3 regions of the Rouxiella chamberiensis genome follow, and region 2 is predicted to be linked to each of the others. Evidence: predicted binding sites of a transcription regulator. Region 2 holds the regulator's gene; each other region holds the start of a gene.

What was found. Region 2 encodes ArgR, which controls arginine synthesis, uptake and breakdown. Its sites were predicted from a motif close to ANTGAATAAAAATACANT; they were not measured.
Positions count from the first base shown of each region.
Region 1: a site for ArgR is predicted at 2,753-2,770, ahead of amiC (N-acetylmuramoyl-L-alanine amidase AmiC). Genes of this name have one in related genera too.
Region 3: a site for ArgR is predicted at 3,844-3,861, ahead of argF (ornithine carbamoyltransferase). Genes of this name have one in related genera too.

Region 1 covers NZ_CP114058.1:4,575,968-4,585,941, reverse strand. Annotated here, with positions in the region: partial or broken gene mltA (murein transglycosylase A) at 1-651, opposite strand, end outside; tRNA gene O1V66_RS21425 (tRNA-Met) at 871-947, shown strand; tRNA gene O1V66_RS21420 (tRNA-Met) at 1,040-1,116, shown strand; tRNA gene O1V66_RS21415 (tRNA-Met) at 1,174-1,250, shown strand; gene amiC (N-acetylmuramoyl-L-alanine amidase AmiC) at 1,329-2,579, opposite strand; partial or broken gene argA (amino-acid N-acetyltransferase) at 2,804-4,130, shown strand; gene recD (exodeoxyribonuclease V subunit alpha) at 4,190-6,067, opposite strand; gene recB (exodeoxyribonuclease V subunit beta) at 6,064-9,624, opposite strand; partial or broken gene ptrA (pitrilysin) at 9,624-9,974, opposite strand, start outside.
Region 2 covers NZ_CP114058.1:4,171,382-4,181,355, forward strand. Annotated here, with positions in the region: partial or broken gene tamB (autotransporter assembly complex protein TamB) at 1-2,532, shown strand, start outside; gene O1V66_RS19495 (gamma-glutamylcyclotransferase family protein) at 2,535-2,888, shown strand; gene ppa (inorganic diphosphatase) at 2,975-3,505, opposite strand; gene fbp (class 1 fructose-bisphosphatase) at 3,693-4,697, opposite strand; gene mpl (UDP-N-acetylmuramate:L-alanyl-gamma-D-glutamyl-meso-diaminopimelate ligase) at 4,866-6,245, shown strand; gene yhcN (peroxide/acid stress response protein YhcN) at 6,357-6,620, opposite strand; gene argR (transcriptional regulator ArgR) at 7,181-7,651, opposite strand; gene mdh (malate dehydrogenase) at 8,130-9,092, shown strand; gene O1V66_RS19530 (helix-turn-helix domain-containing protein) at 9,191-9,493, opposite strand.
Region 3 covers NZ_CP114058.1:3,227,284-3,237,257, reverse strand. Annotated here, with positions in the region: gene pyrB (aspartate carbamoyltransferase) at 1-592, opposite strand, end outside; gene O1V66_RS14965 (hypothetical protein) at 632-775, opposite strand; gene O1V66_RS14960 (alpha-amylase family glycosyl hydrolase) at 840-2,660, opposite strand; gene argF (ornithine carbamoyltransferase) at 2,813-3,820, opposite strand; gene rraB (ribonuclease E inhibitor RraB) at 3,981-4,442, shown strand; gene O1V66_RS14945 (GNAT family N-acetyltransferase) at 4,539-5,057, opposite strand; gene O1V66_RS14940 (valine--tRNA ligase) at 5,280-8,135, opposite strand; gene O1V66_RS14935 (DNA polymerase III subunit chi) at 8,145-8,612, opposite strand; partial or broken gene pepA (leucyl aminopeptidase) at 8,675-9,974, opposite strand, start outside.

The sequences.
Region 1 (9,974 bases), 400 kb from region 2:
GTACCTTGCCGATGGAGCGATAGGCATGGCCGTTTTTGCCGCCATAGCCGAAGAACATCAGCGGACGTCCATCGCCGTAATCCACATAGCCGCTGCCCTGCACTTCCATCATGAAGTTATCCATCAATGAATTGGTGTAGGCGACAATATAGTTGCTGCTGAGCGCACCCGAATAGATAGAGGCGCGATCCGGCAGACGTCCACCGCGCGGTTTTGGCGGCATGCGGTACAGCGGATACTTGAACTCGCCCTGCGGCGTGTAGCGCGCCTGAACAACCGGCGTGTAGTAGCCGGTAAACTGTACGTTACCGAAGTTGTCGGCACCTTCCATCTGATAGGCGCTGATGCCGTACTGGCTCATGGTGCGGGTATCGGCACCGGAGCGCACCCACTGGTTCCGATTGCCTTGTAGGTGCTGGTGTTGCGGTTATACAGTGCAGAAGAGCCGTATTGCACCTCCATCACCTGATCCGCGTAATCTTTCGCGTTTACCGGCTTGCCGTTGGCGTTGGGTTCATTGACGTACTCCAGCGCATTGGTCAGGCGTCCGTCCTTATATTGTTGGCCCCGATCGGTGGGCCGCGAAGAACAGCCAGCCAGCACGGCGATAACCAGCCCACTCAGCAAATATTTTGTCCAACGTCCTTTCATTACTACTCTCTCTTGCTCAGGGGGAAAATTCTGTGGAAAGAACGATAGCAAAGGGCAATAAGGAAAGGAATTAGACCTTTCAAAAAAATGCATTAACCCAAAGTGGCGGGAATAAGCAGCGTATTGGATGAAAATAGAGCAATAAAGTGCTTTATCTCAATCAAATACAAAAAAGGGTTGCATGATTTCTCTCAGAGAGTATAGTTCGCCTCCATCGGACGCGGGGTGGAGCAGCCTGGTAGCTCGTCGGGCTCATAACCCGAAGGTCGTCGGTTCAAATCCGGCCCCCGCAACCAATTCGATTCTGTGTACGACGAATTAAATAAGCGTTCGATAAGTTAGTGATTTAAAAGTGTATATCGTGTAATGTAGTTCAGCAGTAGACGGACGCGGGGTGGAGCAGCCTGGTAGCTCGTCGGGCTCATAACCCGAAGGTCGTCGGTTCAAATCCGGCCCCCGCAACCAACTGTCTGTTTGCACGAAAAGCAGTAAAAAATAGCAGTAAAGAATGCAGTAGACGGACGCGGGGTGGAGCAGCCTGGTAGCTCGTCGGGCTCATAACCCGAAGGTCGTCGGTTCAAATCCGGCCCCCGCAACCAATCTACAGATTCTAAAAACAGGCACCCTTCAGGGTGTTTTTTTTGCCTGTCATTCCTGCCCGTTCTCTATTCTCTGCCCTATCTTTTCGCCAACATTCCGCCGTCGTTGAAATAAGCTTTTATCCCTGCGAGGATGGATTCGGCCACCTGCTGCTGAAAATGGCTGGTGCGCAGTTTACGCTCCTCTTCAAGATTACTGATAAAGGCGGTTTCAACCAGAATCGACGGAATATCCGGCGCTTTCAATACCGCAAAACCCGCCTGATCGACCTTATGTTTATGTAGATGATTTACTCTGCCCATTCGTGTCAGCACCTCTTTGCCAAATCGCAGGCTATCAGTGATGGTCGCGGTCTGCATCAAATCAAACAAGGTATGGTCAAGGTAGCGGTCACCGCTTTTGCTGACGCCGCCGATGTTGTCCGACTCATTTTGCGTTTGGGCCAGAAAACGTGCCGCCGTGCTGGTCGCTCCCTTAGTCGAGAGCGCAAAGACGGAAGAACCCCGGGCGGCGCGGCTGGTAAAGGCATCGGCATGAATAGAGATAAACAGATCCGCCCGCTGCTTTCGCGCCTTTGCAACTCTAACCTTTAACGGAATGAAAATATCCTCATTGCGCGTCATGTAGGCCGTCATATTGGGTTGCAGCTGGATAAGTCGATGCAGTCGACGGGCGATTTGCAGCACCACGTCTTTTTCGCGAGTTTTATGTTTGCCGATAGCGCCGGGATCTTCTCCACCGTGTCCGGGGTCGAGCATAATCACCAGCGGACGCTCGCGCCCTGCCTTGCCATCTTTCTTTTTCTCGGGCGGCAGCGTGCGTGCCACATCGCCGCGATTGTAATCTTCAAGCAGCGCCAGCAGCTGGTCGTCCCTGTCTCCCAATCCGGTTTTTTCGGGATAGAGATCGACAACCAGTCGATGCCGAAACGCTGCCACCGGCGGCAGCGTAAACAGGTGCGGACTGATGTTCTGCCTGAGTTCAAGCACAATGCGCACGGTAGTGGGAGAAAACTGCCCGACGCGAACCTGTTTGATATTAGGATCACCCGGGTGAATCTTGTTGCCGAGTCCCTTCAGTACCGAGTTCAGCTGCAAACCCTCGATATCCACCACCACGCGGGGAGGATTCTGTAAGGCAAACTGCTTGTATTTCAAAGGCTGGCTGGATTCGAGGGTAATACGGGTGTAGGTTGAAGAAGGCCAGACGCGCACGGCAACCACATGTGAACCGGCGGCGTGCCCAATGCCGCTGACGCTCAACAACCACGATGCGGCGGCGCTTTGCAAAAGAAGGCGACGTCGAGAATTATGTTGTTCGTCAGGCATGGAGTCTCAAAGATATCAAAAGATGAATAAAAGTAACAAAAAGCGATAGGACGAACTTTAACGAATCCCATTACCTCTGTCACTTACTGGATTGTCAGGTTTTTTCAGTTTTTGATTCATTGGAAATAATTGAATTTGAAAAACAGAGATTTCTTACTTGCCACGAGGCAACAAAAGAATAAAAATACAGAAATTACGAATAAAAATTCAAAAGAGGTTTTGCCGTGAAGGAACGAAGCACTGAACTGGTCCAAGGTTTTCGCCACTCAGTTCCCTACATTAATGCTCACCGGGGCAAGACTTTCGTAATCATGCTCAGTGGTGAAGCCATCGAACATGAAAACTTCACCAACATAGTCAATGACATCGGTTTGCTGCACAGCCTCGGCATTCGCCTGGTGGTGGTTTATGGCGCGCGTCCACAAATCGACAGCAATTTGTCCGAGCATGACTATGAGCCGATTTATCATAAAAATACCCGCGTTACCGATGCAAGGGCTTTGGAGCTGGTAAAACAGGCCGCCGGTTTGCTGCAACTCGACATTACCGCTCGCCTGTCGATGAGCCTCAACAATACGCCGTTGCAGGGTGCGCATATCAATGTCGTGAGCGGTAACTTTATCATCGCCCAGCCGCTGGGTGTGGATGACGGCGTAGACTATTGTCACAGCGGGCGTATTCGCCGCATTGACGAAGAGGCCATTCATCGCCAGCTGGACAGCAATGCCATCGTGCTGCTGGGTCCGGTTGCGGTATCGGTGACAGGCGAAAGCTTTAATCTGGTCTCGGAAGAGGTCGCAACGCAGCTTGCCATCAAGCTCAAAGCCGAAAAGATGATTGGTTTCAGTGCCGAACCAGGGCGTTACCAATGAAGAAGGCAATATTGTTTCCGAACTGTTCCCGAACGATGCGCAAAACCTGATTGAAAAGATTGAAGAGCAAGGCGATTACCAGTCCGAAACCGTGCGTTTCCTGCGTGGTGCGGTAAAAGCCTGCCGCAGCGGCGTGCGTCGTAGCCACCTGATAAGTTATCAGGAAGATGGCGCGCTGGTGCAGGAACTCTTTTCCCGCGACGGGATTGGTACGCAGGTGGTAATGGAAAGCGCCGAGCAAGTGCGCCGGGCGACCATTAATGACATTGGCGGCATTCTCGAGTTGATTCGCCCGCTGGAGCAACAGGGTATTCTGGTGCGCCGCTCGCGCGAGCAACTGGAGATGGAAATCGATAAATTCACCATTATCGAGCGCGATAACCTGACTATCGCCTGCGCGGCACTTTATCCGTTCCTCGACGAAAAGATTGGCGAAATGGCCTGTGTAGCGGTGCATCCAGATTACCGCAGCTCGTCGCGCGGAGAAATGCTGTTGAAGCGTGTCGCCAGCCACGCCAGGCAAATGGGGCTTACCAAGCTGTTTGTGCTGACGACCCGCAGCATTCACTGGTTCCAGGAACGCGGTTTTAAACCGGCCGACGTTGATGTTCTGCCGATACAGAAGCAGGAAATGTACAACTACCAGCGACGTTCCAAAATTCTGATTGCTGACCTGTAAGCACTCAAGGTGAAAAAAGGCGGTGTCATCATGATGCCGCCTTTTTTATGCGCCAAAAATCAGCTTTCGGTAAGCCGCTCGACCAGACCGCTGCGCCGCTGTGTAGGCGTGCGGATAGCCATGCTCAGGACTTTTTCGCTGCTGTACATCGACAGCCGTCGTTTGGCGCGGGTGATGGCGGTATATACTAGTTCACGGGTCAGCACCGGCAGGAAATGATTCGGCAACACCAGCAAGGTGTGGTCGAATTCGGAACCCTGGGACTTGTGCACTGTCATCGCGTAGGCGGTATCGTGGATAGGCAAACGGCTAGGTTGCACCGATTTTATCTGTCCGTCGGGCAACTGGAAATACACCCTCAACTCACCGGATTCGCTTCGTAGCGCAATCCCGATATCGCCGTTAAACAGCCCGAGCGCGCTGTCGTTGCGGCTTATCATCACCGGCCTTCCGGCATACCAGCGGCCACCAAGCGCAGTGGGACGACGAATTAACCCGTGGCGCTGCAACATCTGCTCGATGCGTTCGTTTAATCCTGCAAGACCGAATGGCCCTTCGCGCAGTGCGCACAGCACCTGAAATTCACCAAACGCCCGCAGGATCTCGGCGGGATCGGCTTTCTCCGCCACGGCTTGCAGATAAGGGCGATAACTTGAGACGCAGGCATCGAGCAGCGTCTTGAAGTCTTCCGTTTCGTTGAGCGGGAAACTGCCGACATCGGGCAGTGATTGCGCAAGCACGCGACGCGCGGCCTGACTGTCGCCAGCATTCACCGCAGCCGCCAGCACGCCAATCCCTGAACTGGCATCGAAGCGGTAGCTCTTGCGCAGCAGGCAGAGGGTATCGCGAACGCTGGCAGGTTGAGCCAGCTCCACGCCTTCGGCGGCGCAGCCTGTCAGGCGCATAAGCTGTGCTGCGCGGGCAGGACTGTAACCCTGCTCCGCAAAACGGCAAATATCGCCCAGCACCGCACCCGCTTCCACGGAGGCCAACTGGTCACGATCGCCCAGGAAAATGACACGTGCCTGTGCGGGAAGTGCCGCTATCAGGCGCGCCATCATCGGCAAATCAACCATGGAGGCTTCATCGACGACCAGCACGTCGAGGTGCAGCGGATTGCCCTGATGATAGCGCATTCTCTGACTGTTGGGCTGCGCGCCCAGCAACCGGTGCAAGGTTGAGGCCTCCTCCGGAAACTGCGCGCGCTGGGCTTCGGTCAGGTCGAGCTGACGACTCGCCTGCCCCAGCGATTCGGTCAGTCTCGCGGCCGCTTTGCCGGTTGGCGCTGCCAGCTGAATGCGCAGGCGATCGGGCTGCAACTTGACCAGCGCCGCAAGCAGCTTGGCGACGGTCGTTGTTTTACCGGTGCCCGGCCCGCCGGAAATAATGGCAATACGACGTGTTACGGCCACGGCGGCGGCCACTTTCTGCCAATCGATGCTGTCGGAACTGGCCGGTCCGAACAGTTGATCCAGCACTTCACGCAGGCGCTGTTCGTCTACTGCAAGCGTGCCGCCCTGTTCTGCAAGATTCACGTGCAGCGACTGGCCGTCATCGATGAAAAAGGTCGCGACGCGGCCTTCGTCCTGCCACATCCGCTGTAAATATAGGCGCTGTTGCTGCAAGACCAGAGGCGTTGCCTGAGTGCCGTCGCCCACGGAGGGATGCTGCTGCAGCAGCGAGAGCCATCCCTGTGCGTCGGGTGATCCTGCCGCCTGCCACATTGCATGAGCCAGTGCCGGGAAGCGCCCCTCAAACAGCTGGTCGGGCAGCAGTTCGTCGATGCGAAGACAGACGTGTCCGCGCCCCGCTTCGGCACTCAGACAGGCCACGGCCAGCATCATCGCAGCGTCTTCCTGCGCCAGCATACGGGCAAACTGTACGTCCAGAGGGCGCAGAGCGCCTGATGTTATCGCCTGCTCATAAAGGGCATTCATTCGGTATTCTCCCGTGCCAACTGCACGACGGCTTCGCCTTTAAACAGGTCATCCATTGAGGTAATAAATTCTTTGTTGGGACAGTGGCGGAAAATCCCGTTGTCAGGATGCTCGGCATCCACGCCGCGAAGAAAGAGGTAAATCACGCCACCAAAATGCTGTTCATAATCATAACCTGCCAGCCGGTGCCCGAGATAGCGGTGCAGCGCCAACGTATAAAGCTGATATTGCAGGTCATAGCGATGCTGCGCCATCGCGCCTTCCATCGCCGACTGGGTATAGGCACTGCTGTCTTCGCCAAGCCAGTTGGATTTGTAGTCCAGCAGGTAGTAACGTCCGTGCCAGCAAAACACCAGATCGATAAAGCCCTTGAGCATGCCGCGAACCTGCTGGAAGTTTAACGGCGGACACCTTGCCGACAGCGGATCGTGTTGGCGGATAAGCGCGTCGAGATCTACGGGTTTCAGCAGGCCGTCAATCGGCAGATAAAACTGCAGTTCGGATTGCTGTTGCGAACCGTCAAGCATGCTGAGCGACAGGCCGGAATCATCCAGCTCGGTAGTAAGCACGGTGTTTAGCCACCCCTCGAGTACCGCAAGCCATTCGTTGGAATAACCCTGTGCCTCTAGTTTTTCCTGTAGCCAGTCGGGGTCGACAGGCTGCGTAAAGTCCAGCTCTTCAAACAGGCTGTGCAGGAAAGTTCCGGGCGCCGCACCGCGCGGGAAGCTGTGCGGCGACAGTTGCGGTTCGCTTTCCTGTGGTTGCTCGCCTGCGGCATCGACGTCCAGCTTGGGCAGCAGGTCTTGCGCCAGCGCAGAACCGTGCTGTTGCAGACCCGAATAACTGGTAACCCGCCAGAAATCGGCAAGGGTGCGGGTTATCTGCGCCGCCGAAAGCGTTGCAACTTCCACTTTTGGCGGTTCCCAAACAGCCTGCTCGGCAGGTTCAATCTGCGTGACGGCAATATTGTCGCCCACCAGTTCCTGGAGGCAGGCGGCCAGATAATTCGCGTCTCCGGGCTGCCCGTTCTGGATGAGATATCCGAGCGCGCCGAGATGCAGGTCAGTGTCACCCTGCTTTTTGCGCGTTCCCTGAATCAGTGGCGCGACGCCAAGGCTACAGTGGTAAACCGAACGCGTAAGCGCGACATACAGCAAGCGCAGATCTTCAGCCAGACGCTCTTCTTCGGCGAGCTGGATGCTTTGTTCATCTTCACTTAAATCGAGCAGCGCGGCAAAACTCTGGCGATCGTGATAAAGGCCGTGCTTCTGCACGCGGAAATTGCTGATAAAGGGCAGCCACACCAAAGGATATTCCAACCCTTTGGATTTGTGGATGGTCACGATGCGCACCAGATGCCTGTCGCTTTCAAGACGCAGCTGCTGGCTTTGCGCCTGAGTATCGGGTTGTGCCACCTGTTGCGCCAGCCAGCGGACCAGCGCATGCTCGCTTTCCAGCTGTGCGGCGGCTTCCTGCAGCAGTTCGCCGAGATGCAGGAGATCGGTAAGACGCCGCTCGCCGCCCGGGTTGGCCAGTAAATCCTCGGCAATATGGCGATGTGTTATCAGGCTTTTGAGCATCGGCAAGACACCGCGCTGCATCCAGCGCTGACGATAGCCGTCAAATTCGTCGACCAGCTTGTCCCATTTATCTTCATTTTGCGTCAACGCGTCCAGCGTGAGGGCATCAAGTCCCATCAGGCCCGTGGCCATTGCGCTGCGCAGGGTTCTCTCATGCTCGGGCGTCAGCACGGCCTGCAACAGCCAGAGTACATCCATTGCTTCGGGAGTATCGAATACGCTGTCGCGGTTCGAGAGATAGACTGAAGGAATATTCAATGTCGCCAGCGCATCACGAATCAGGCCCGCTTCCCGACGGCTGCGAATAAGGATGGTAATGTCTGATGCTTCAACCGGTCTGCGGTGCTTGCCAGAAATCAGCCAGGCTTCCTGTTGCTGGCCTGCGGTGAGCCACTCGCGAATCTGGCCTGCACAGTGCTGCGCCATAAACTGCTGATAATCGGCAGAACCCACGCCTTCGCCGGGCTGTAACCAGCACTGTATGCCCGGTTGTTTATGTCCGTGCAGCTCAAAGCCGAGAGAGGCATTCTTGGGGGCAGGCTGAACAGAGATAAACGGAATCTGAGAGAACAGAAACGGCGTTTCCAGCCGTGAAAACAGCTGATTGACGCCATTGACCATGGGTACGGCGGAACGCCAGTTGGTGTCCATTGTGTAATGTGCCGTCACTTCGGCACGCGCCTTCATATAGGTGAAGATATCTGCACCACGGAACGCATAAATCGCCTGCTTGGGGTCGCCAATGAGCAGTAAACCACTTTCGGGCTGCTTGCCGTACAGGTTGTGGAAAATACGGTATTGCTGCGGGTCGGTGTCCTGGAATTCGTCAATCATCGCCAACGGATAACGCTTACGGATAGTTTGCGCCAAAATCTCGCCGTTGGGCTGTCTCAGCGCGCTGTCGAGACGACTCAGCAGGTCATCGAAGCCCAGCTCGGCACGCTGGCGCTTGCCCTCGGCCACGGACAGACGTATTTCATCAAGCGCCCGGGCAATGACCAGATCACGAATACCAAGCGGCTCTTCATACAGCGAGTCGATAGCGCGGAAAACGGCATGCTGCGGCGGCTGACCCTTCTTTGTTTTTTCCAGCAAAATTGACTGACGAAACCGCTCAAGCTCTTTCGGGCGCGCATAACTTTCGGTTTTCTGCATCGCCCACTCGCCTACCGCGGCGAGCCAGACGGGCAGATAACGGGCGCTGTAGCTGCGCCTGTCGACGTCGGAATGATTCATCTCTTTTTCAATATCGGCCGCAGCGGCATGCCACTGCTGCTTGATATCGTCGATGCGAGAAATAATGCGCTGATGCCGGCTTTCCAGCGTCTCTTCGCTTTCTGGCGGAAAACGCAGCTGCGGCGCTTCGCCATGAAGGTAGGAGGCCAACACACCCAGCAACTCTTCGGGGCCGCTCCACTCTTCGGCGACCGCGCGGGCAATATCCAGAGGCAACGGATAACAGTATCGCCGCCAGAAGTCGGCACAGGCCTGACGACGTAACGGCAGTTCATCCTGAATCAGCGTTTGCTCGAACAGAATTCCGGACTCGAAGGCATTGTGCATAAGCATTCGCTGGCAAAAGCCGTGAATGGTGTAAATGGCAGCTTCGTCCATCTGCCGTTCGGCGGCCAGCAGCGTCGAGGCGGCTTCTGATAAATCCACGATCTCAGCCATTAAAGCCGTGAGCATAGTATTGTCGCTGGTGCCGCGAATGCAGGCGAGTCGCAACTCGTGAATATTGCTGCGGATACGCCCGCGCAGCTCTTCGGTAGCGGCTTCGGTAAAGGTCACCACCAGAATTTCTTCAACCGTTAACCTGCGCGGAAAGGCGGCTTCGCGCCCTAAACCCAGCAACAGACGCAGATAGAGCAACGCCAGCGTAAAGGTTTTTCCGGTGCCCGCAGAAGCCTCAATCAACCGCTCGCCATACAGCGGCAGTGTGAGAGGATCAAGCTTGTGCGGGAGTATTTCTGTCATTATTTATTAACCTGATGTGGAAAGGTTTTTTGTAAACTGGACGTCGTCGGGTAGGTTTTCCAACCCGTTGGAGCCGCATATTCCGGCGTTTTGCTGTCATTGCCTGAAACCTGCGACAGCATAGCAAAGCCGGTTTGAGCGATAACCGCCTGATGGAAGAAATCGGCCAGTTTTTTCTGGGTCAGCCCCTGAATCACGGCGATCACTTTATCTCGGGTGTTGAAATCATCGTTACCCCGACTGAAATCTTCGCTAAAACGCCCCGCTTCTTCACTCAGCGTCTGCGGACGCTGCTGCATATCGTTAAGCAGGCCCTGCTTATACTGGGCGAACTCGCTGTCTTTCATCTC
Region 2 (9,974 bases):
AGTTCAACCTGACGCTGATGCGCCTGGCTGCACTTCAGGGCAATACCGACCTGACCGGCGTTGTCGACTGGAGCAAGGCGGTAAGCTGGAATACGATGCTGACGATGAACGGCATTGATACGTCCCGGCAGTGGCCTGACTGGCCTGCCAAAATTCAGGGTAAAATCGCCACCCGCGGCAGTTTGTACGGCGGCACCTGGCAGGTCCAGATCCCGACGCTCGAGCTTGACGGCAACGTGAAGAAAAACCTGGTCAAGGCGCGCGGCAATCTGCGCGGCAACAGTTATGGTCAGTGGGATATTCCCCAGCTGCACCTTGAACTCGGCCGCAATAATCTGGACGTCAAAGGCAAGCTGAGCGACAAGTGGGCGCTGGACGCCAACATCGATGCCTCGCACCTCGACGGCGCGCTGCCGAGCCTCGGCGGTGTCGCGAAGGGCAAGGTTCAGCTGCGTGGCGACCTCAAGGCGCCGCAGGTGCTCGCCGACCTCAATGCCAGCAATCTCAAATGGCAGGCGATGAGCGTCCGCAGTGTCAACGTCAAAGGCGATATCACCTCGACGGATCAGATTCAGGGCACGCTCGCGGTAAAAGTCCAGCAGCTGAAACAGGATGCGCTGGATATCAGCGATATCACGCTCGACGCCAAAGGCAACGAAAAGCAGCATCAGTTAACCCTGAACATCACCGGCAAGCCGGTGGGCGGGCGTCTGGCGCTGAACGGCAGTTTCGACCGCAAGACCCAGCAGTGGAAAGGCACGCTGAGCAATACGCTGTTCGATACGCCGGTAGGAGATTGGCGGTTGACGCGGCCTATCGCGCTCACCTATTTCAATACGGAACAGCGTGTGACGGTCGGCCCTCACTGCTGGCAGAACCCGAATGCCGACATCTGTGTTCCGACGACCATCGATGCCGGTGCCAGCGGACAGGCCAGCATCGTGCTCAACCGTTTTGATCTGGCCATGCTCAAGCCGGTTCCTGACCGACGACACTCAGGTGTCGGGCCAGTTTAGCGGCAAGGCCAACGTCGCGTGGAAAGCGGAAGGCGGTTTGCCGCAGGCCAGTCTGGCGCTGGTGGGCAAGGGCGTAAAAGTGCAGCAGCTGGTGCAGGGCAGTCCACTGCCGGTCGCCTTCGATACGCTGAATCTCAACGCCGCGCTGCAAAATGGTCGGGCCAACCTGAACTGGTTGATCAAGATTGCCAATAATGGGCAGCTCGACGGTAACCTCCAGATAGCCGACCCTATGGGCAGTCGCAATCTGAGCGGTAACGTCAATATCACCCGTATCTCGATGGCACTGCTGCAACCGGCACTGCTCGACGGCGAAAAGGCGGCAGGTATGCTCAACGCCAATCTGCGCGTCGGCGGGAATGCAAAAGCGCCGCAGGTTTATGGCCGTCTGGCTCTGTCGGACGTCGATTTCGATGCGCAGTTCATGCCGTTCGACATCACCCACGCCAATCTGAATATCAACTTCAACGGCATGTCTTCATTGCTCGCGGGTGTCATTCAAACGGCGCACGGACAGTTGGCGCTGAACGGCGATGCGGACTGGAGTCAGCCCAATAATTGGCGTGCGCGTATCGCTGCGAAGGGGGAAAAGGTCAGGGTATCGGTTCCACCGATGGTTCGGCTTGATGTCTCGCCGGATCTAGTGTTTGATGCTACACCGCAAGCATTTGCGTTGAATGGCAAGGTGGATATTCCCTGGGCGCGCATCACCGTTCAGGAACTTCCGGAGAGTGCGGTCGGCGTTTCGTCTGATGAAGTCATGTTGAATGAACAGCGTCAGCCGATTGCGCCAGCCTCGACCTCGATACCTATCAACACCAATCTTGTGGTGAACATCGGGGATGATGTTCGACTCGATGCCTTTGGCCTGAAAGCCCGCCTCAAGGGTGCGCTGAAAGTGGCTCAGGATAAACGTGGGTTGGGATTAAACGGCCAGATAGATATCACATCCGGTCGTTTCCATGCCTACGGACAGGACTTAATCGTCAGGAAAGGTCTCTTGCTGTTCTCGGGACCGGCCGACCAGCCGCTGCTGAACTTCGAGGCGATCCGTAATCCGGAATCGACCGAGAACGATGTGGTGGCGGGTGTGCGGGTCACGGGTGAAGCGGATGCGCCGAAGCTTGAGGTTTTCTCCGACCCGACGATGTCGCAGCAGGAAGCACTGTCCTATCTGTTACGCGGACAGGGGCTGGACAGCTCGGGAGCCGACAGTAGCGCCATGACATCCATGCTTATCGGCATGGGGGTTGCACAAAGTGGCAAACTTGTGGGTAAAATCGGTGAGGCATTTGGCGTCAGTAATCTGGCGCTGGATACGCAGGGTGTGGGCGACAGCTCGCAGGTGGTTGTCAGCGGGTATGTGCTTCCCGGGTTGCAGGTTAAATACGGCGTGGGTATTTTCGACTCGCTGGCGACACTGACACTGCGTTATCGTTTGATGCCTAAATTGTATCTGGAAGCGGTGTCTGGCTTGGATCAGGCATTAGATTTGCTCTATCAGTTTGAGTTTTAACCATGCGAATAATTGTCTACGGCAGTTTACGACGCAAGCAAGGTAATAGTCACTGGATGACAAACGCTCAGTGGTTGGGTGACCACGAGCTTGACGGCTATGCCCTGTATGATCTGGGGCATTATCCGGCAGCGGTTCCCGGAGAGGGAAAGATCTACTGCGAAGTTTACCGCATCAACTCATCCATTATGGCTGAGCTTGACGAACTGAAAAGTAACACCAAGGATTATCGTCGAGAGCTAATCTCTACACCTTACGGCAGTGCCTGGATCTACCTGTATATTCGCCCGCTGGAAGGCGTGGAACGTATCGAAGGTGGCGACTGGCTCAAACGTATCCAAAAAGTAGAGAAGTGAGAATAAAGTAAAGGTCGTCCTAGTCAAAAAAAACACCGCCCGATTGGGCGGTGTTTTTATTTGCGAAAACCGTAAAGCCGAAAGGCTTATTTAGCTTTTGCACGCTCGAAAGAGGACACGATTTCAGCTTTGGCCGCTTCTGCGTTATCCCAGCCTTCAACCTTGACCCATTTGCCTTTTTCCAGCGCCTTGTATTGCTCGAAGAAGTGGGTGATCTGGCCGCGCAGCAGTTCTGGCAGGTCGTTCACATCTTTGATGTGATCGTATTCTTTGCTCAGCTTGGTGTGTGGAACCGCAACAACCTTGGCGTCTTCACCGGATTCGTCGGTCATTTTCAGCACGCCAACCGGACGGCAGCGAATAACGGAACCTGGCTGCAACGAGTACGGAGTCGGGACCAGCACGTCAACCGGGTCGCCGTCCAGAGACAGGGTGTGGTTGATGTAGCCGTAGTTGCACGGATAGAACATGGCGGTTGACATGAAACGGTCAACAAAAAGTGCACCGGTATCTTTATCTACTTCATATTTGATTGGATCGGCATTAGCCGGAATTTCGATAACTACATAGATATCTTCTGGCAGGTCTTTACCAGCCGGTACATTAATTAAGCTCATTGTTGGTTTCCTTTATTGAACCAGAAATGGAGTGCCGCACATTATAGCCAACTCCATCAAGAATTCCTGCCTTTTCATCGGCACCTTTATCTGAAAAACGTTTATCTAAAAGCAAAACGGGGCGGCTTGGGGCCACCCCGTTATTAGGGTACTTGAAGTAACTTAGCAAACAGCCTGAGTGGGGTTTTTATTCGTCAGGATACTGTTTGATAAAGCGTTCTGCATCTTCGACCATGTCGCAGTTACCTACGAAGAACGGCGCACGTTCGTGCAGCTTTTGCGGAACGATATCCAGAATGCGTGTTTTACCGTCGCTGGCTTTACCCCCGGCCTGCTCTGCGAGGAAAGCCATCGGATTGCATTCATACAGCAGACGTAGCTTGCCTTCAGGATGGCTCGCGGTGCTTGGATAAATGTAGATCCCGCCTTTCAGCAGATTGCGGTGGAAGTCGGCGGCAAGAGATCCGATGTAGCGCGAGGTATAGGGACGGCCGGACTCTTCATCCTGTTCCTGACAGTATTTGATGTACTTTTTAACGCCTTTCGGGAATTTGATATAGTTCCCTTCGTTGATGGAGTACATGTAGCCTTTTGGCGGGAACATCACTTTCTCGTGGGAAAGACAGAAAACGCCGAGCGACGGATCATAGGTAAAAGCGTGAACGCCGGCACCCGTGGTGTAAACCAGCATGGTCGAGGAACCATACACGACGTAACCGGCTGCAACCTGCTGGCTGCCTGGTTGCAGGAAGTCTGCTTCCGTAACGGGCTGACCCAGTGGCGAAGTACGACGATAAATCGAGAAGATGGTGCCGACAGAAACGTTGACGTCGATGTTTGACGAGCCGTCCAGCGGGTCCATCAGAATGACATATTTGGCATTGTTGGCGCGTTCACCGTCGAAGATAACAATTTCGTCTTCTTCTTCGGAGGCGATACCGGCGATTTCACCGCGCGCTTTCATCGCTGCCTTAAGTTTTTCGTTTGCGTACAGGTCGAGTTTCATCTGAACTTCGCCCTGAATATTCTCAACGCCGCTGGTTCCGAGTATATCTACCAGACCTGCTTTATTGATATCCCTATGAATAATCTTAGCACCAAGCTTTATTGCAGACAGCAGTGCAGTAAGTTCGCCTGTGGCATGTGGAAAATCGTGCTGCTTTTCAACAATAAATTCGCCTAACGTTTTCATGATACGTTCCCTGAATCTTAGGATGAGTAATCGATTTATAATAAATCATTTACAGAAGCGAAAGCAGTTTAGCCCAAATATATGGACGGATCATAGGCAAATCCATTTCTTCTGGAGGATTCTGAGCGTTAGAATAGCCGCTGACTACAGAGCAATAATGGAAAATTTATGCGCATTCATATTCTTGGGATTTGCGGCACCTTTATGGGCGGACTGGCTATGCTGGCGCGCGCTCAGGGACATCAGGTGACCGGATCGGACGATAACGTTTATCCGCCGATGAGTACATTGCTTGAAAATCAGGGCATTGAGCTGATTCAGGGCTACTCTCCGACTCAGCTGGATCCCAAGCCTGATCTGGTGATTATCGGGAATGCGATGACGCGCGGGAATCCCTGCGTCGAAGCGGTGCTGGAGCAGGGCATTCCCTACGTGTCCGGCCCGCAGTGGCTGCATGACCATGTATTGCCGGGGCGCTGGGTCATCGCCGTTGCCGGTACGCACGGTAAAACTACTACAGCGGGGATGGTCACCTGGATCCTCGAAGCCTGCGGCTACCAGCCTGGCTATGTGATAGGCGGTGTGCCGGGCAACTTCGACGTGTCTGCACGTCTGGGGAACAGCCCGTTCATGGTTATCGAGGCGGACGAGTACGACTGCGCCTTCTTCGACAAGCGTTCCAAATTTGTTCATTACAGCCCACGCACGCTGGTGCTCAACAATCTCGAATTCGACCACGCCGATATCTTCGACGATTTGAAGGCCATCCAGAAGCAGTTCCATCATCTGGTGCGACTGGTGCCGGGTCAGGGCAAGATTATTCTTCCCGAACACGACACGCCGCTGAAACAGGTCATGGCGATGGGATGCTGGAGCGAGCAGGAGTACGCCGGTGACGGCTGCACCTGGAATGCCAAAAAGACCTCGCCGGATGCCAGCAAATTCCAGGTCTATCTCAATGGCGAAGTCGCGGGCGAGGTGTCATGGTCCCTGGTGGGCGAGCACAACATGCATAACGCGCTGATGGCCGTTGCCGCCGCACGTCATGTGGGCGTTACGCCTGCGGATGCCTGTCAGGCGCTGGGTACCTTTATCAACGCCCGTCGTCGTCTCGAACTGCGTGGCGAAGCGCATGGCGTGAAAGTGTATGACGATTTCGCACACCACCCGACGGCGATTCTCGCCACGCTGGCGGCGCTGCGCAGCAAGGTGGGCGGCACAGCACGTATTATTGCCGTACTCGAGCCGCGTTCGAACACCATGAAGCTCGGCAAAACCAAAAACGAGCTGGCGCCTGCGCTGGGTCGCGCCGACGAAGTGTTCCTGCTGCAACCGCAGAACATTCCGTGGCAGGTGGCTGAAGTCGCCGAGCGCTGTATTCAGCCCGCGCACTGGCATGCCGATGTGGATGCGCTGGTCGACATGATTGTCAAGACCGCCTTGCCGGGCGATCACATTCTGGTGATGAGCAACGGCGGGTTTGGCGGCATTCACGGCAAGCTGCTGGCGGCCCTTGACAAGAAAGCGCAGAAACTCGCCCAGCAGTAAGCGGCTACCCAAAAAAAGCCCTCGCAGAGCGAGGGCAAAAGGGTGTCGTCGGACAGGACGACGAGGGTTCGTTATAATTCGTTTTACAAGAGCAGGGCGGGATCCTTGCTCTTATTTATAGATCTGAGCCGTAGCATGGTAGTTACCGTCGTTGCGTGCTTCAATGACGCGGTAAGAAGATGCCCCTTCGCTGTCTGCCTTCTGCGACAGCTGCTGACGAATATCCGTTGGCACGCCATTGATACCACTCACAGTGATTGTGCCCATAGGTTGCAGGTTCTGCGCCTGCTGGTCAGTAATGAGCTGTGCGGCCGACGCGCCGAAAGAGACGGCAGTCATCAGACCTAATGCGGCAAAAGCTGTGGTGATTTTCATGATAGTTTCCTTAATTTACCTGTGCGCAGGCTGCCCGCTTTTGTTGAAGTCGGTGCAAGTATCAGCGCAGATTAATTTTTGGATTTATCAGGTCAGAAAACTTCATTCTGCATTAACGGCGTCGCATTACCCGGGGAATCACAGGCTGGCGAACAAATGCACGGTTTTCGCGGCGATAAATCCGTTTTATCGGCGGCTTTTGAATGGATATTCAAAATTCGTCCTTTCAATGGCAACTTGACGAGAACGTCGTGATTAACATTTTCATCAATGCGTCATTACGAGAGTAATTATACATCTAATAACTTGGCATATTAATAGTATGCTAAGTAATTATTAACGCCCTTTTTGCTTTTTTAATAACCGCAAAGCATAAAAGATGTCGTTTTATTGCTCGTTTTTAGTTTAATTTAAGTTAAATCAAAGAATTGAGAAGAATGAACTTTCTGTGCGGAATCTCGCAGGGGATTATGCTGGGGTAAGACGGTTTTAACAGATATCCGGGAGGCAGAGAGGGGCAAAGCCGGTCGGTAAGTGAAACCTACCGACCCGATAACGAACTAAAGCTCTTGTTCGAACAAGCTGAGTATCGCGTCGTACAGCTGTTTTACGGTAAACTTGCGCGCAGGCGTAATGAAGATGGTGTCATCACCGGCGATGGTCCCGAGAATACCTTCCGATTTGCCGAGCGAGTCGAGCAGGCGCGCAATCAGTTGGGCAGCGCCCGGACTGGTGCGGATTACCACTACGGCGTCGTTGTAGTCGATATCCAATACCAGATTTTTCAAGGGACTTGTCGTGGTTGGCACGCCAATTTCGGCGGGAAGACAGTAGACCATTTCCATCTTGGCATTGCGGGTTCTGACGGCACCGAACTTGGTCAGCATGCGTGAAACTTTAGACTGATTGATGTTTTCGAAACCATCATCTTGCAGTGCGACTACGATTTCACCCTGAGAGCTAAACTTCTCTTCTTTCAAGAGCGCCTTGAAAGCTTTGATTAAATCTTCCTGTTTGGCAGGATTACGCATGTTGCACCCATAGGTTCATGATGATAGTGGCGTTGATTATGCATAAATTTGAATTTTTATGCAATAAAACATCGAGTGAAGGTCAAGAAAGACACAGAGACGGCGTTTTTTAGAGGCCCCGCCCTGTGGAGAGAACAAAAAAATAAAACCTTTTATACGAATTGTTAGTTTAATAATTAAAACAAACCTCTTTTCATATTAAATAATTTTGATTTTTTAATCGCTCAGGTACTTTTCCTTTTCCACTCCCTTCCCCGTTATAAATAATTCATCATGCTGATGATTTTTTATCCTTATGATAAAGAATAGTAATTTAATTCCCGCCTTTAAATTCGGAATTTAAATTCTGCGCCAGCTCGCAATATATAAAATGGTCGTTTGTCTTTAATACGGCCATTTACTAAGGTTATTAGGTTAACAGTTATTAAGTGAATGAAAGCATGATGTTTTTTCAACGTCATTTAAAAAGGAGTACAGGATGAAAGTTGCAGTCCTTGGCGCTGCTGGCGGAATAGGCCAGGCCCTCGCTTTACTACTCAAGACTCAATTGCCGTCTGGCTCTGACCTCTCCCTCTATGATATTGCCCCTGTCACGCCGGGCGTAGCGGTAGACCTCAGCCATATCCCCACCGCCGTAAAGATTAAAGGATTCAGTGGTGAAGATGCCCGACCTGCGCTTCAAGGGGCAAACGTTGTGCTTATCTCTGCGGGGGTAGCCCGTAAACCCGGCATGGATCGTTCAGACCTCTTTAAAGTCAATGCGGGCATTATCCGCAATCTGATGCAACAGGTTGCGGAAACCTGTCCACAGGCCTGCATCGGTATTATTACCAATCCCGTCAACACGACGGTCGCCATTGCCGCCGAAGTCCTGAAGAAGGCCGGTGTCTACGACAAGCGAAAACTGTTTGGCGTGACAACACTCGATACGCTGCGCGCCAATACCTTTGTGGCTGAAATGAAAGGCAAACTGCCGCAAGAGGTGGAGGTTTCCGTCATCGGCGGTCACTCCGGGCTGACCATCTTGCCGCTACTGTCTCAAGTCAACGATGTCAGTTTTACGGATGACGAGGTGAAAGACCTGACTCGTCGCATTCAAAATGCCGGAACCGAAGTGGTCGAGGCGAAAGCCGGTGGCGGTTCGGCAACGCTCTCTATGGGGCAGGCGGCTGCGCGGCTGGGGCTTTCACTTGTTGCGGCCATGCAGGGCAAAAGCGAGGTCGTCGAATGTTCGTATGTAGAAGGCGACGGAGAATATGCCCGTTTCTTTGCACAACCGGTTGTGCTCGGAAAAGAGGGGATAGCCGAATATAAACCAATAGGGAGTTTGAGCCAGTTCGAACAGCAGGCGCTGGATTCCATGCTCGCCGAGTTACGCAAAGATATCGAGTTGGGAGAACAGTTCGTGAATGCTCCCTCTCCGACCACTGCGGCAACGTGAAGGCAGACAGAAGCCGGTAACAGGTAACCTATTCCTGATAACCCGCCGGGTCGTACTCCGGCGGTTTGTTATGTCCAAATTTCGGTGAAACGCCGTTTCTACATACTCTTCTCCTCGGCAGCGGGCACCCTGGGTTTCAATATCGAGGTTGCACGCATCCTTCTCTCAAGCAGTTCATCCGTATCGGGATCAAAATAGCGGCTCGGCCAGATAATGGACGGGTGAACCTGTAGCGCATTGGCGATAATCCATTCTCCTTTTGGCCATGGGCGGGAAAGCGCATTGGCGAGCGTTGAAGAGCTTAGCCCGGCTGAACGCGACAGGGCGGCCAGCGTAGTCCGCTGTTTATGCAGTGATGCAATAATATCGGCATGATGCCAATCTTCTTTCCGTAAAAGCATTGTGGCTTCCTTATTTAATGAGCAGGCAGGTGAAATATATAGAGGGTGGCTTTCTCCCTTCTCGATTGGGAAACATATAAAAGCAAATTTATGCACTTTGTTCAAACACGTTTCCCAAAAGATATTATTATTTTTCATCATGAGGGGTTGGGCTTATTCAAACCAGTAAGCAATCAATCTCATTAGGATAACTAGCTGTAATTGTTATTTTTAACCGTTATTCGTTAAGGCAAAGAAAACTTTTTTAGCGGAGTAGGTGATTTTTCGGAATGGTTGGTTATTATTAAAAGATCGTCATTGCTGCCTGTTTTCTGAAAATCCCAAGGGCAGATAAATTGATATAATCTGTTATCCTGATGAATTAATTGTATTTTTATTGGCTGATGATGATTGCTCTTCATTTTAACTTACCGCTGAGGGTTAAATTGCCGAGTTAGTTTTATTTTTCTCCATCAAAATATTTCATCATAAAAAGGAACGG
Region 3 (9,974 bases), 940 kb from region 2:
ATTCCGGCATCGCCAGCGCATCGGGCGCGATAAAGTAGAAGCGGTTGCCGTTGAACTTGGCCAGCGCCTGCGCCAGGCTGTGAACCGTGCGGCCATATTTCAGGTCGCCGACCATCGCAATCTTGATGTTGTCCAGACGGCCCTGGGTTTCGCGAATGGTAAACAGGTCGAGTAGAGTCTGGGTAGGATGCTGATTCGCGCCATCGCCGGCATTGAGAATTGGAATGCCGCCCGAGAATTCGGTTGCCAGTCGCGCCGCGCCTTCCTGCGGATGGCGCATGACGATAGCATCCACGTAGGTGCCAATCACCGAAATCGTGTCGGCCAGCGTTTCGCCTTTCTTGCCGAGCGAGGTGTTGCTGCCGTCGGCAAAACCGACCACCTGAGCGCCCAGGCGATGGATGGCCGTTTCGAAAGACAGGCGGGTCCGCGTCGAGGCTTCAAAAAAGCAGCTGGCGATCACTTTGTGTTTCAACAGTTCAGGCTGCGGATTGGCTTTCAGGCTTGCAGCGGTGTCCAGCACCTGCTCAAGCGCTTCCCGGCTGAGATCGTTAATTGAAATAATGTGTTTTTGATACAGCGGATTGGCCATTTTCGCTCTCCTCTACGATGACAGACAAAAAAAAGCCCCTCAATGAGGGGCTTTCAGCGATCGATTCTTTGTTTGCAGAACCACGGATGCCTGCAAGGCAATAACGGGAGACAACGGCTGAACGCCGCCAGCAGGCACTGGATTCGGTGACGCGTCGAAGCGCAATGTCGTGATGTTTTTCATGTCAGTCTCCCGGCAAATTGTGGCGCATTATACGCGCACGAATCTTGCCTGCAAGAGGGTGACCTCACCTTTTTGCTTTCCCCAATCCCCGTCGCAGCAATCGGTTGGCCTTCGACTTTTTCAGCGAGATCATGATTTTTCTTCGCCAGCGGCGCAGTCCGCCCAGTTTCTCCGGCGCCTTGAGTTTGTGTTCAATCCAGACCACCTGCCACGGCTGTAGCCGCATCTGTCCGGTAAAGGCTTCGCCGCCAATCAGATCCTCACCTTCGACCGCGAGTTTAAAGGTTTGCGACTGACTGCTGATATTGAAGATGCAGCTGATCCGGTTATCGGTTTTAGGATCAAAGCGTTCAATGGCAAACAGTTTTTCGCTCAGTTCAAACACCCGCTGACCGGCCTGAGGCGAGAAGGCAGGGCGGGATCGCCGAATCGCGATCAGTTTTTTCAAGCCGTTGAACACCTCCGATCGCAGCGATCCTTTTGTCTCCAGCTCTTTCTCGAGTTCATCCAGCTTGAGCTTCTTGCGGTTGATACGCCGGTTGATACCGGACTGATGCATGCCGTCGAGATCGTTTTCGCTGCCAAGCAGGCTGTGGATATAAAGGGCCGGAACGCCCAGAAACGCCAGCAGCAGCGCCTGTGCGGCAAGAAACTTGCGCGTTTTCAGCTCGACGCTGTCGTTGGCTTCCGTCAGCGCGCTAAGGTAGTTGATGTTCAGCTCGTAAGGCGAATGGGTGCCGTCGCCGTTGTCTTTGTAGGAGACGCGCCCCTCTTTGCGCTGCGTCTCCTGCGCCATATATTTGCGCTCGTCGTCGTGGAGAAAGGTTTCTGTCGGACGCAGGCCGATGCCGTCATGGCTCGACAGGAAGTTGAAATAGGTGGTTTTGGGATAGTGCGCTTCCGCGTTGAGGCCTTGCGCCCACTGTGTCAGCTTGCGGGTGTCTTCGCGCAGGAAGGCGTGCAGCGTCAGCGGCGGCAGCGCAAACTGATAGACCATGTGCGCCTCGTCGCCTTCACCAAAATAGCTGATGTTTTCATGATGCGGCACGTTGGTTTCGGTAATGATGCGGGTGCCGGGGATCACCTCATCCAGAATGGTGCGCCACAGCTTGATGATGTTGTGCGCCTGCGGGCGGTGAATACAGGTGGTGCCCAGCTCTTTCCAGATATAGCCAATCGCGTCGAGGCGAATCGACTGTCCGCCGCTGGCCGCATACTGCAACAGCACGTCGATGCTTTCGAGCAGGACCTGCGGATTCTTGAAATTGATGTCTATCTGATCTTCGCTGAACGTGGTCCACAGATAAAGCTGTGTGCCGTCGGCCTTGATGAACGGCGTCAGCAGCGGCGAGGCGCGCGGACGCACGACGCGGCTGTAATCCAGCTCGGGCTTGGCTTCAATCAGGTAATCGCGATAGTAGGGATCGTCATTGATATAACCTTTCACCCAGTCGCTCGAACGGGAAATATGGTTGATGACGCAGTCGAACATCATGTTGAAATGGGCGGAGAGGTGATGGATATCGCTCCAGCCGCCCAGATGTTCGTCGATGCGCCGGTAATCAATCACGCTAAAGCCGTCGTCCGAGCTGTACGGGTACATCGGCAGAATATGAATATCGCTGATGCTGTCTTTCAGATGTTTTTGCGCAAAGTCATTCAGGGTGGCAAGCGGAGGGCGGTCGGGCTGCGAAATCGTGTCGCCGTAGGTAATGAGATACACGTTGGTGCCGTCGACCCACTCCGACGAACGATGTTCTCCGTAACGCCATTTGTCTCCAAGATGCAGAATCTTCTTTATCAGATCGCCAATATGTTCCTTGGGATAGACTCTACTCAGCAAACTTTCCAAACGAAGCACGAACTCGGGATTTACGGCGCCCATAACTCTTCCCTTTTTTATTCACATGGTGAAAGGTTAGTAGAAAAAGTGCGCAGTCGACGGGTAAAGGACGGTAAAGAAGGTAAGGGAGAGGGCAGAAGCGCTTGAAAAGTCAGCCCGCCAAGATGCTGCGCGCTGACTTGATCAATTTGTGCTTAAAGCGAGCCGAGGGTGGCGAGCATGACCGCCTTGATGGTGTGCATGCGGTTTTCGGCCTGATCGAACACAACGCTGTGCGCCGACTCGAACACGTCGTCGGACACTTCCATCCCGCCGTGCAGATCGTATTCTTCGGCCATTTGACGGCCAAGCGTGGTTTGATCGTCATGGAAAGCCGGCAGGCAGTGCAGGAACTTGACCTGCGGATTGCCGGTTTTCGCTATCATGGCCATGTTGACCTGATAGGCGCGCAGCAAATTGATGCGCTCTTTCCATACCGCTTTCGGCTCGCCCATCGATACCCAAACATCGGTATACAGGAAGTCTGCGCCTTTCACTCCCGCATCGATGTCTTCCGTCAGCGTGATGGAACCGCCGTTCTCCTGCGCCAGCTGCTGACAGCTTGCGACCAGCTCCGCTTCGGGCCAGCAGGCCGAAGGCGCAACCAGACGTAAATCCAGACCGCACAACGCGGCGGCTTCAAGCAGGGAGTTGCCCATGTTGTTGCGCGCGTCGCCGAGATAGGCCAGCGACATCTGCGACAGCGCCTTGCCCGGCAACTGCTCCTGCATGGTCAGCAAATCGGCCAGCAGCTGCGTCGGGTGGAATTCATCGGTCAGTCCGTTCCAGACCGGCACGCCCGCGTGTTCCGCCAGCGTCTCGACAATGTCCTGGCCGAAACCGCGATACTGAATACCGTCGAACATTCTGCCCAGCACGCGCGCGGTGTCTTTCATCGACTCCTTATGGCCGATTTGACTGCCGCTCGGGCCGAGATAGGTGACTTGCGCGCCCTGATCGTATGCGGCAACTTCGAAAGAGCATCGGGTGCGGGTCGAGTCTTTTTCGAAGATGAGCGCGATGTTCTTGCCTTTCAGGGACGGCTTTTCGGTGCCGTTCTTCTTGGCCGTTTTTAACTCTGCGGACAGTTTCAACAGGGTCGCGATTTCTGACGGGGTAAAATCCAGTAGCCTAAGAAAATGGCGTTTGTTTAACAGACTCATGTGCCTATCTCCGAAACATATATAATGAATTAAAATTCAATTTATATGTATGAATATGCAAATACAACCCCAAAGTAAAAACTTTGTCGTTTATAGTGGAGGAGAGCCGTCTGCTGTGTGAAAATAGCGTACAAACGTCATATTGATTGAGGACCGAGGCATGGCAAACCGTGAATTGCTGGACGAACAACGTGAAGAGACCCGCTTAATCATCGAAGAGCTGTTGGAAGACGGCAGCGATCCTGACGCGCTTTACACTATTGAGCATCATTTCTCCTGCGAGAAATTCGAAGTTTTAGAGCGAGCAGCCGTAGAAGCCTTCAAGCTGGGCTATGAAGTGACCGACGCAGAAGAGCTGGAAGTTGAAGACGGCTCAATGGTGATGTGCTGCGACATCATCAGCGAAGTTGCGCTGAACGCCGACATCATCGACAAGCAGGTCGAGCAGCTGGTGGCGCTGGCCGAAGCAAGCGGCGTAAACTACGACGGTTGGGGCACCTATTTCGAAGACCCGAACGGCGAAGACGGCGATGATGAAGACGAGTACGAAGACGACGAAGAAGAAGACGACGTCGCCGAGAAGAAGTCTGTTGATAAAGACGACGACGGCAAACGCCACTAATCACCGCGTCTCTTCTGCGCCCCGGCGCTTGAACACGCTGTGATTTCGACACAAAAGCCGACGAAAGTCGGCTTTTTTTATTCCTGAAACAGAAGATTACAGCGTTTTTAACATCGTGACTTCACAGTCGACGTGGCCGGTGCTGCCGAGTGCGCCGTCGATGTGTTCGAAACCGAGATGTTCATACAGCGCGATGGCCTGTGTCAGACTGGCGGTGGTTTCCAGATAACAGCGGGAAAATCCCTGCTCTTTGGCATGGGCAAGCGCCTGCAACGCCAGCCGTTTTGCCAGACCCTTACCGCGCAGGCTGGACATGAAATACATCTTTTGCAGTTCGCACAGACTCTCGTCGCCGCCCACCAGAGGCGCAATACCGCCGCCGCCGGCTATCTCGCCATTCAGCTCAACCACCCAGTACGCGCTGCGTGGCTGGCTGTACATTTCACACAGAATATCCAGATTGGGATCGGCCACGGTATAGCCCTTGTCGGCCGTCAGACCAAATTCGGCGGACACCGTGCGGATCACGTTCGCGATCGCGGCGTTGTCATCACAGGTAATGCGGCGTACCGAAATCGTGTCCTGTGGCGTGTCGAGTTTCACTGCTGTTGTCATTGCGTACTTACCCCACACCCTATGTTCATGAAGCTACCGCTGCATGAGCGGCGAGTCGTCACTTCAACGATCCGGGTCTGCTAAATTTTGAATTATTTGAATCGGCTCAACGCGATTTCTTGTTCTTGTGCATTTAATACCGCGAGCGGACGCGTTTTGCAATTGTAAAAAAAACGGCAGAGCGTTTACTCTGCCGTTTTAAGGGGTATCGACCGGCCGAAATTACAGCGCGGCGATGGTCACCTGTTGTTCCTGAATCTTTATCTTCGCTTCGGCACAGGCTTGCAGACGTTCGCGCTCTTTCGCGACCACGGCTTCCGGTGCACGCGCGACAAAGCCTTCGTTGGACAGCTTGGCTTCGATACGCTCGACTTCGGCATCCAGCTTGGCAATCTCTTTGCCAAGACGCTCAAGCTCGGCTTCCTTGTCGACCAGACCCGCCATCGGGATCAGCAGTTCGGCACCTTCCACCAGTTTGGTGACGGAAACCGGACCCTTGTCGCCCACAGGCAGTACAGTGATGGACTCGAGACGCGCCAGCGATTTGATAAAGCTCAGGTTCTGCTCGACACGACGCTGGGCATCGGCGCTTGCGCCACGCAGCAACAGGTCCAGCGGTTTGCCCGGCGCGATGTTCATTTCGGCACGCACGTTACGAATCGCGATGATAGCCTGTTTGATCCACTCGAGGTCGACCAGGGCGCTTTCATCGGCTTTCTCCGGCGAATATTCCGGGAAAGGTTGCAGCATGATGGTGTCTGCAGTGATGCCTTTCAGCGGTTTCACACTCTGCCAGATGGTTTCGGTGATGAACGGAATGATCGGATGCGCAAGACGCAGCAGGCCTTCCAGCACCTCTACCAGCGTATGACGCGTACCGCGAAGCTGCGCTTCGGTGCCGCCGTTCATTACCGGCTTGGCAAGCTCCAGATACCAGTCACAGAACTGGTTCCAGGTGAATTCATACAGAATGCTCGCCGCGAGATCGAAACGATAGTTGTCCAGCGCTTCGCGGTAGGCTTTCACGGTGCGGTTGTACTCGGCCAGAATCCAGCGGTCGGCCAGAGACAGGTCCAGTTCGCCGCCGTTCAGGCCACAATCCTGCCCTTCGGTATTCATCAGCACGAAACGGCTGGCGTTCCACAGCTTGTTACAGAAGTTGCGGTAACCTTCGAGACGTTTCATGTCCCAGTTGATGTCACGACCGGTCGAGGCCAGCGCCGCAAGGGTAAAGCGCAGGGCGTCGGTGCCGTGCGGTTCGATCCCGTTCGGGAACTGCTTCTCGGTACGCTTGCGGATTTTTTCCGCCAGCTGCGGCTGCATCATGTTGCCGGTGCGTTTCTCAAGCAGGTCTTCAAGCGAGATACCGTCGATCATATCCAGCGGATCGATGACGTTACCTTTTGACTTGGACATCTTCTGTCCTTCGTCGTCGCGGATAAGGCCGGTCATGTAAACCGTATTGAACGGCACCTGCGGCTTGCCGTTTTCGTCTTTCACGAAGTGCATGGTCAGCATGATCATGCGGGCAATCCAGAAGAAGATGATGTCGAAACCGCTGACAACCACGCTGCTTGGGTGGAAGGCTTTCAGGTCCGGCGTCTCGTTTGGCCAGCCCAGCGTGGAGAAGGTCCACAGGCCGGAGGAGAACCAGGTGTCCAGCACGTCTTCGTCCTGGCTCAGCACAACGTCTGCGCCCAGGTTGTTTTCGCGGCGCACTTCTTCTTCGTCGCGACCGACGTAGACTTTGCCTTCTGCGTCGTACCATGCCGGAATGCGGTGACCCCACCACAGCTGACGCGAGATGCACCAGTCCTGAATGTCGCGCATCCAGCTGAAGTACATGTTTTCATACTGTTTGGGCACGAACTGGATTTCGCCGTCTTCGACCGCTTCAACGGCCACTTTGGCCAGTGGTGCAGTGCGCACGTACCATTGGTCGGTCAGCATAGGTTCGATAACCACGCCGCCGCGATCGCCATAAGGAATGGTCAGGTCGTGCGGTTTGATGTCTTCAAGCAGGCCGAGTTCGTCGAAGGCGGCGACAATGGCTTTACGCGCGGCAAAGCGCTCGAGGCCACGGAACTGCTCGGGAATCTCGTTGCTGCACGCGTCGCTTTCTTCGCCTTTGGTATCAAACACTTCGGCACTCTGACGGATATCGCCATCGAACGTCAGGATGTTGATCATCGGCAGGCCGTGACGTTTACCGACTTCATAGTCGTTAAAGTCGTGGGCAGGCGTGATTTTCACACAGCCGGTGCCTTTTTCCATGTCGGCGTGTTCATCGCCAAGAATTGGAATGCGGCGACCAACCAGCGGCAGGATAACTTCCTTGCCAATCAGGTCTTTGTAGCGCGGATCTTCAGGATTAACCGCAACGCCGGCATCGCCCAGCTCGGTTTCGGGACGAGTAGTGGCGACCACCAGATAATCTTTGCCATCGGCCGTTTTCACGCCGTCGGCCAGCGGATAGCGCAGGTGCCAGATGGAACCCTTGGATTCGCGGTTTTCAACTTCGAGGTCGGAGATAGCCGTGCGCAGTTTAGGATCCCAGTTGACCAGGCGCTTGCCACGGTAAATCAGATCTTCTTTATAGAGACGCACAAACACTTCGCGAACGGCGTTGGACAGGCCTTCATCCATGGTGAAGCGCTCGCGCTCCCAGTCCACGGAGTCGCCGAGACGGCGCATCTGACGGGTGATGGTGCCGCCCGATTCCGATTTCCATTCCCAGATTTTGTCGATAAACGCTTCACGACCGTAATCTTTACGGGTTTTGCCTTCTTCGGCGGCAATCTTGCGCTCGACAACCATCTGCGTGGCGATACCGGCGTGGTCGGTCCCCGCCTGCCACAGCGTATTTTTGCCCTGCATGCGCTGGTAGCGGATCATGGCATCCATGATTGTTTGCTGGAAAGCGTGACCCATATGCAAGCTACCGGTAACGTTCGGCGGCGGGATCATGATGCAGAAGCTTTCCTTGCTGGTATCACCGTTAGGCTTGAAATAGCCCTGTTCTTCCCAGTGCTCGTAAAGCGGTTGCTCGATATCTTGCGGGTTATATGTCTTATCCATTTCGCTTCGTTATTCTGTAGTCGTTGTATTGACGTCGGGCGGTGTCGCCGTGGTCAAATTGAAGCCGACGCTGCGATAGGCTTTGTAGCGTTCGCGCGCCAACTGCTTTAAGGAATCTTCGTAAGGAACGAAGTCTACCACTTCATGGAAAGCGGTGGCAAAATCTGCAAACTGCCCAAGCAGGCTAATCAGCAAATCTCGCGGGGCGTTTCCACGTTTTCCGGGCCAGCATAGCTCGACGGGCGCGCCGAAACGCGGGCCTTCGCCTGCCAGATTGTGTGGCACAAACTGGTCGGCCTCACGTTTCCACAGCGCCTCGTCCAGCCGTTCGGCCTGCTTCTGGTCGTCGCAGGCAATCAGCACCCGTTGACCCGCACGGTAGCGTTGGGCAGCTATCTGACAGGCCAGCGCTTCATGGCTGGCAAGCTCGCCGCCGCCGTCTGGAGAATCGAGTAGAAAGAATGTTGCCTGTTTCATAGGTGCCTTCCTGACACCGCTTTCCGTAGCGTTTCGGAAAGCGGGTTTGCAGCCGCGGGCGATTAATCGTCGCCGTTAAGACCTGCACGGTTTAACAGGAACTGGGACAGCAGAGAAACGGGACGTCCCGTAGCTCCCTTGTTTTTACCCGAACGCCACGCGGTACCGGCGATGTCCAGGTGAGCCCAGTTATACTTCTCGGCAAAGTGTGACAGGAATACGCCCGCGGTGATAGCACCGCCCGGACGACCGCCGATGTTTGCCATGTCTGCAAAGTTGGATTGCAGCTGCTCGTCGTATTCGTCACCCATTGGCAGACGCCATGCGCGGTCGCCGGATTGTTCGGATGCAGTGATAAGCTCGTGCGCCAGCGGGTTGTGATTCGACAGCAGGCCGGTGATGTGATGACCCAGCGCAATCACGCAGGCACCGGTCAGGGTGGCGACGTCGATAACCAGTTCCGGGTCGAAACGCTCGACGTAGGTTAGCGCATCGCACAGCACCAGACGGCCTTCGGCATCGGTATTCAGCACTTCGACGGTTTTGCCGGACATGGTGGTCAGAATGTCGCCCGGACGGAATGCGCGGCTGCCCGGCATGTTTTCGCATCCGGCCAGAACGCCCACGACGTTCAGCGGCAACTTGAGCTCGGCCACAACGCGCATCACGCCGTACACGGTCGCGGCGCCACACATGTCATACTTCATTTCATCCATGTCGGCCGCAGGCTTGATGGAGATGCCGCCGGAGTCGAAGGTCAGACCTTTACCGACCAGTACAATCGGCCTGGCGTCGGCGTTGGGATTGCCTTTATATTCCATCACCGACATCAGCGATTCGTTCTGCGAACCCTGACCGACCGCCAGATAGGCATTCATGCCCAGCTCTTTCATCTGCTGGTTCGCCGATGACGCGAGTCGTGATATTGGTGCTGAAGGCATCCGCCAGCTGGCGCGCCTGTGAGGCCAGATAGGCCGCATTACAGATGTTTGGCGGCATATTGCCTAAATCTTTCGCCGCTTTCACGCCGTAGGAGATAGCCAGACCGTGGGCAATTGCGCGATCACCGCTGTTGAGTTCGCGGCGAGTCGGCACGTTGAAGACCATTTTACGCAGCGGACGACGCGGCTCGACCTTGTTGGTTTTCAGCTGGTCGAACGTATAAAGCGACTCTTTCGAGGTTTCGACGGCCTGACGCACTTTCCAGTAGGTATTGCGGCCCTTGACGTGAAGCTCGGTGAGGAAGCAAACGGCTTCCATAGAACCGGTTTCGTTCAGGGCGTTGATGGTTCTCTGGATAACCTGCTTGTATTGGCGCTCGTCGAGTTCACGTTCCTTACCACAGCCTACCAGCAGAATACG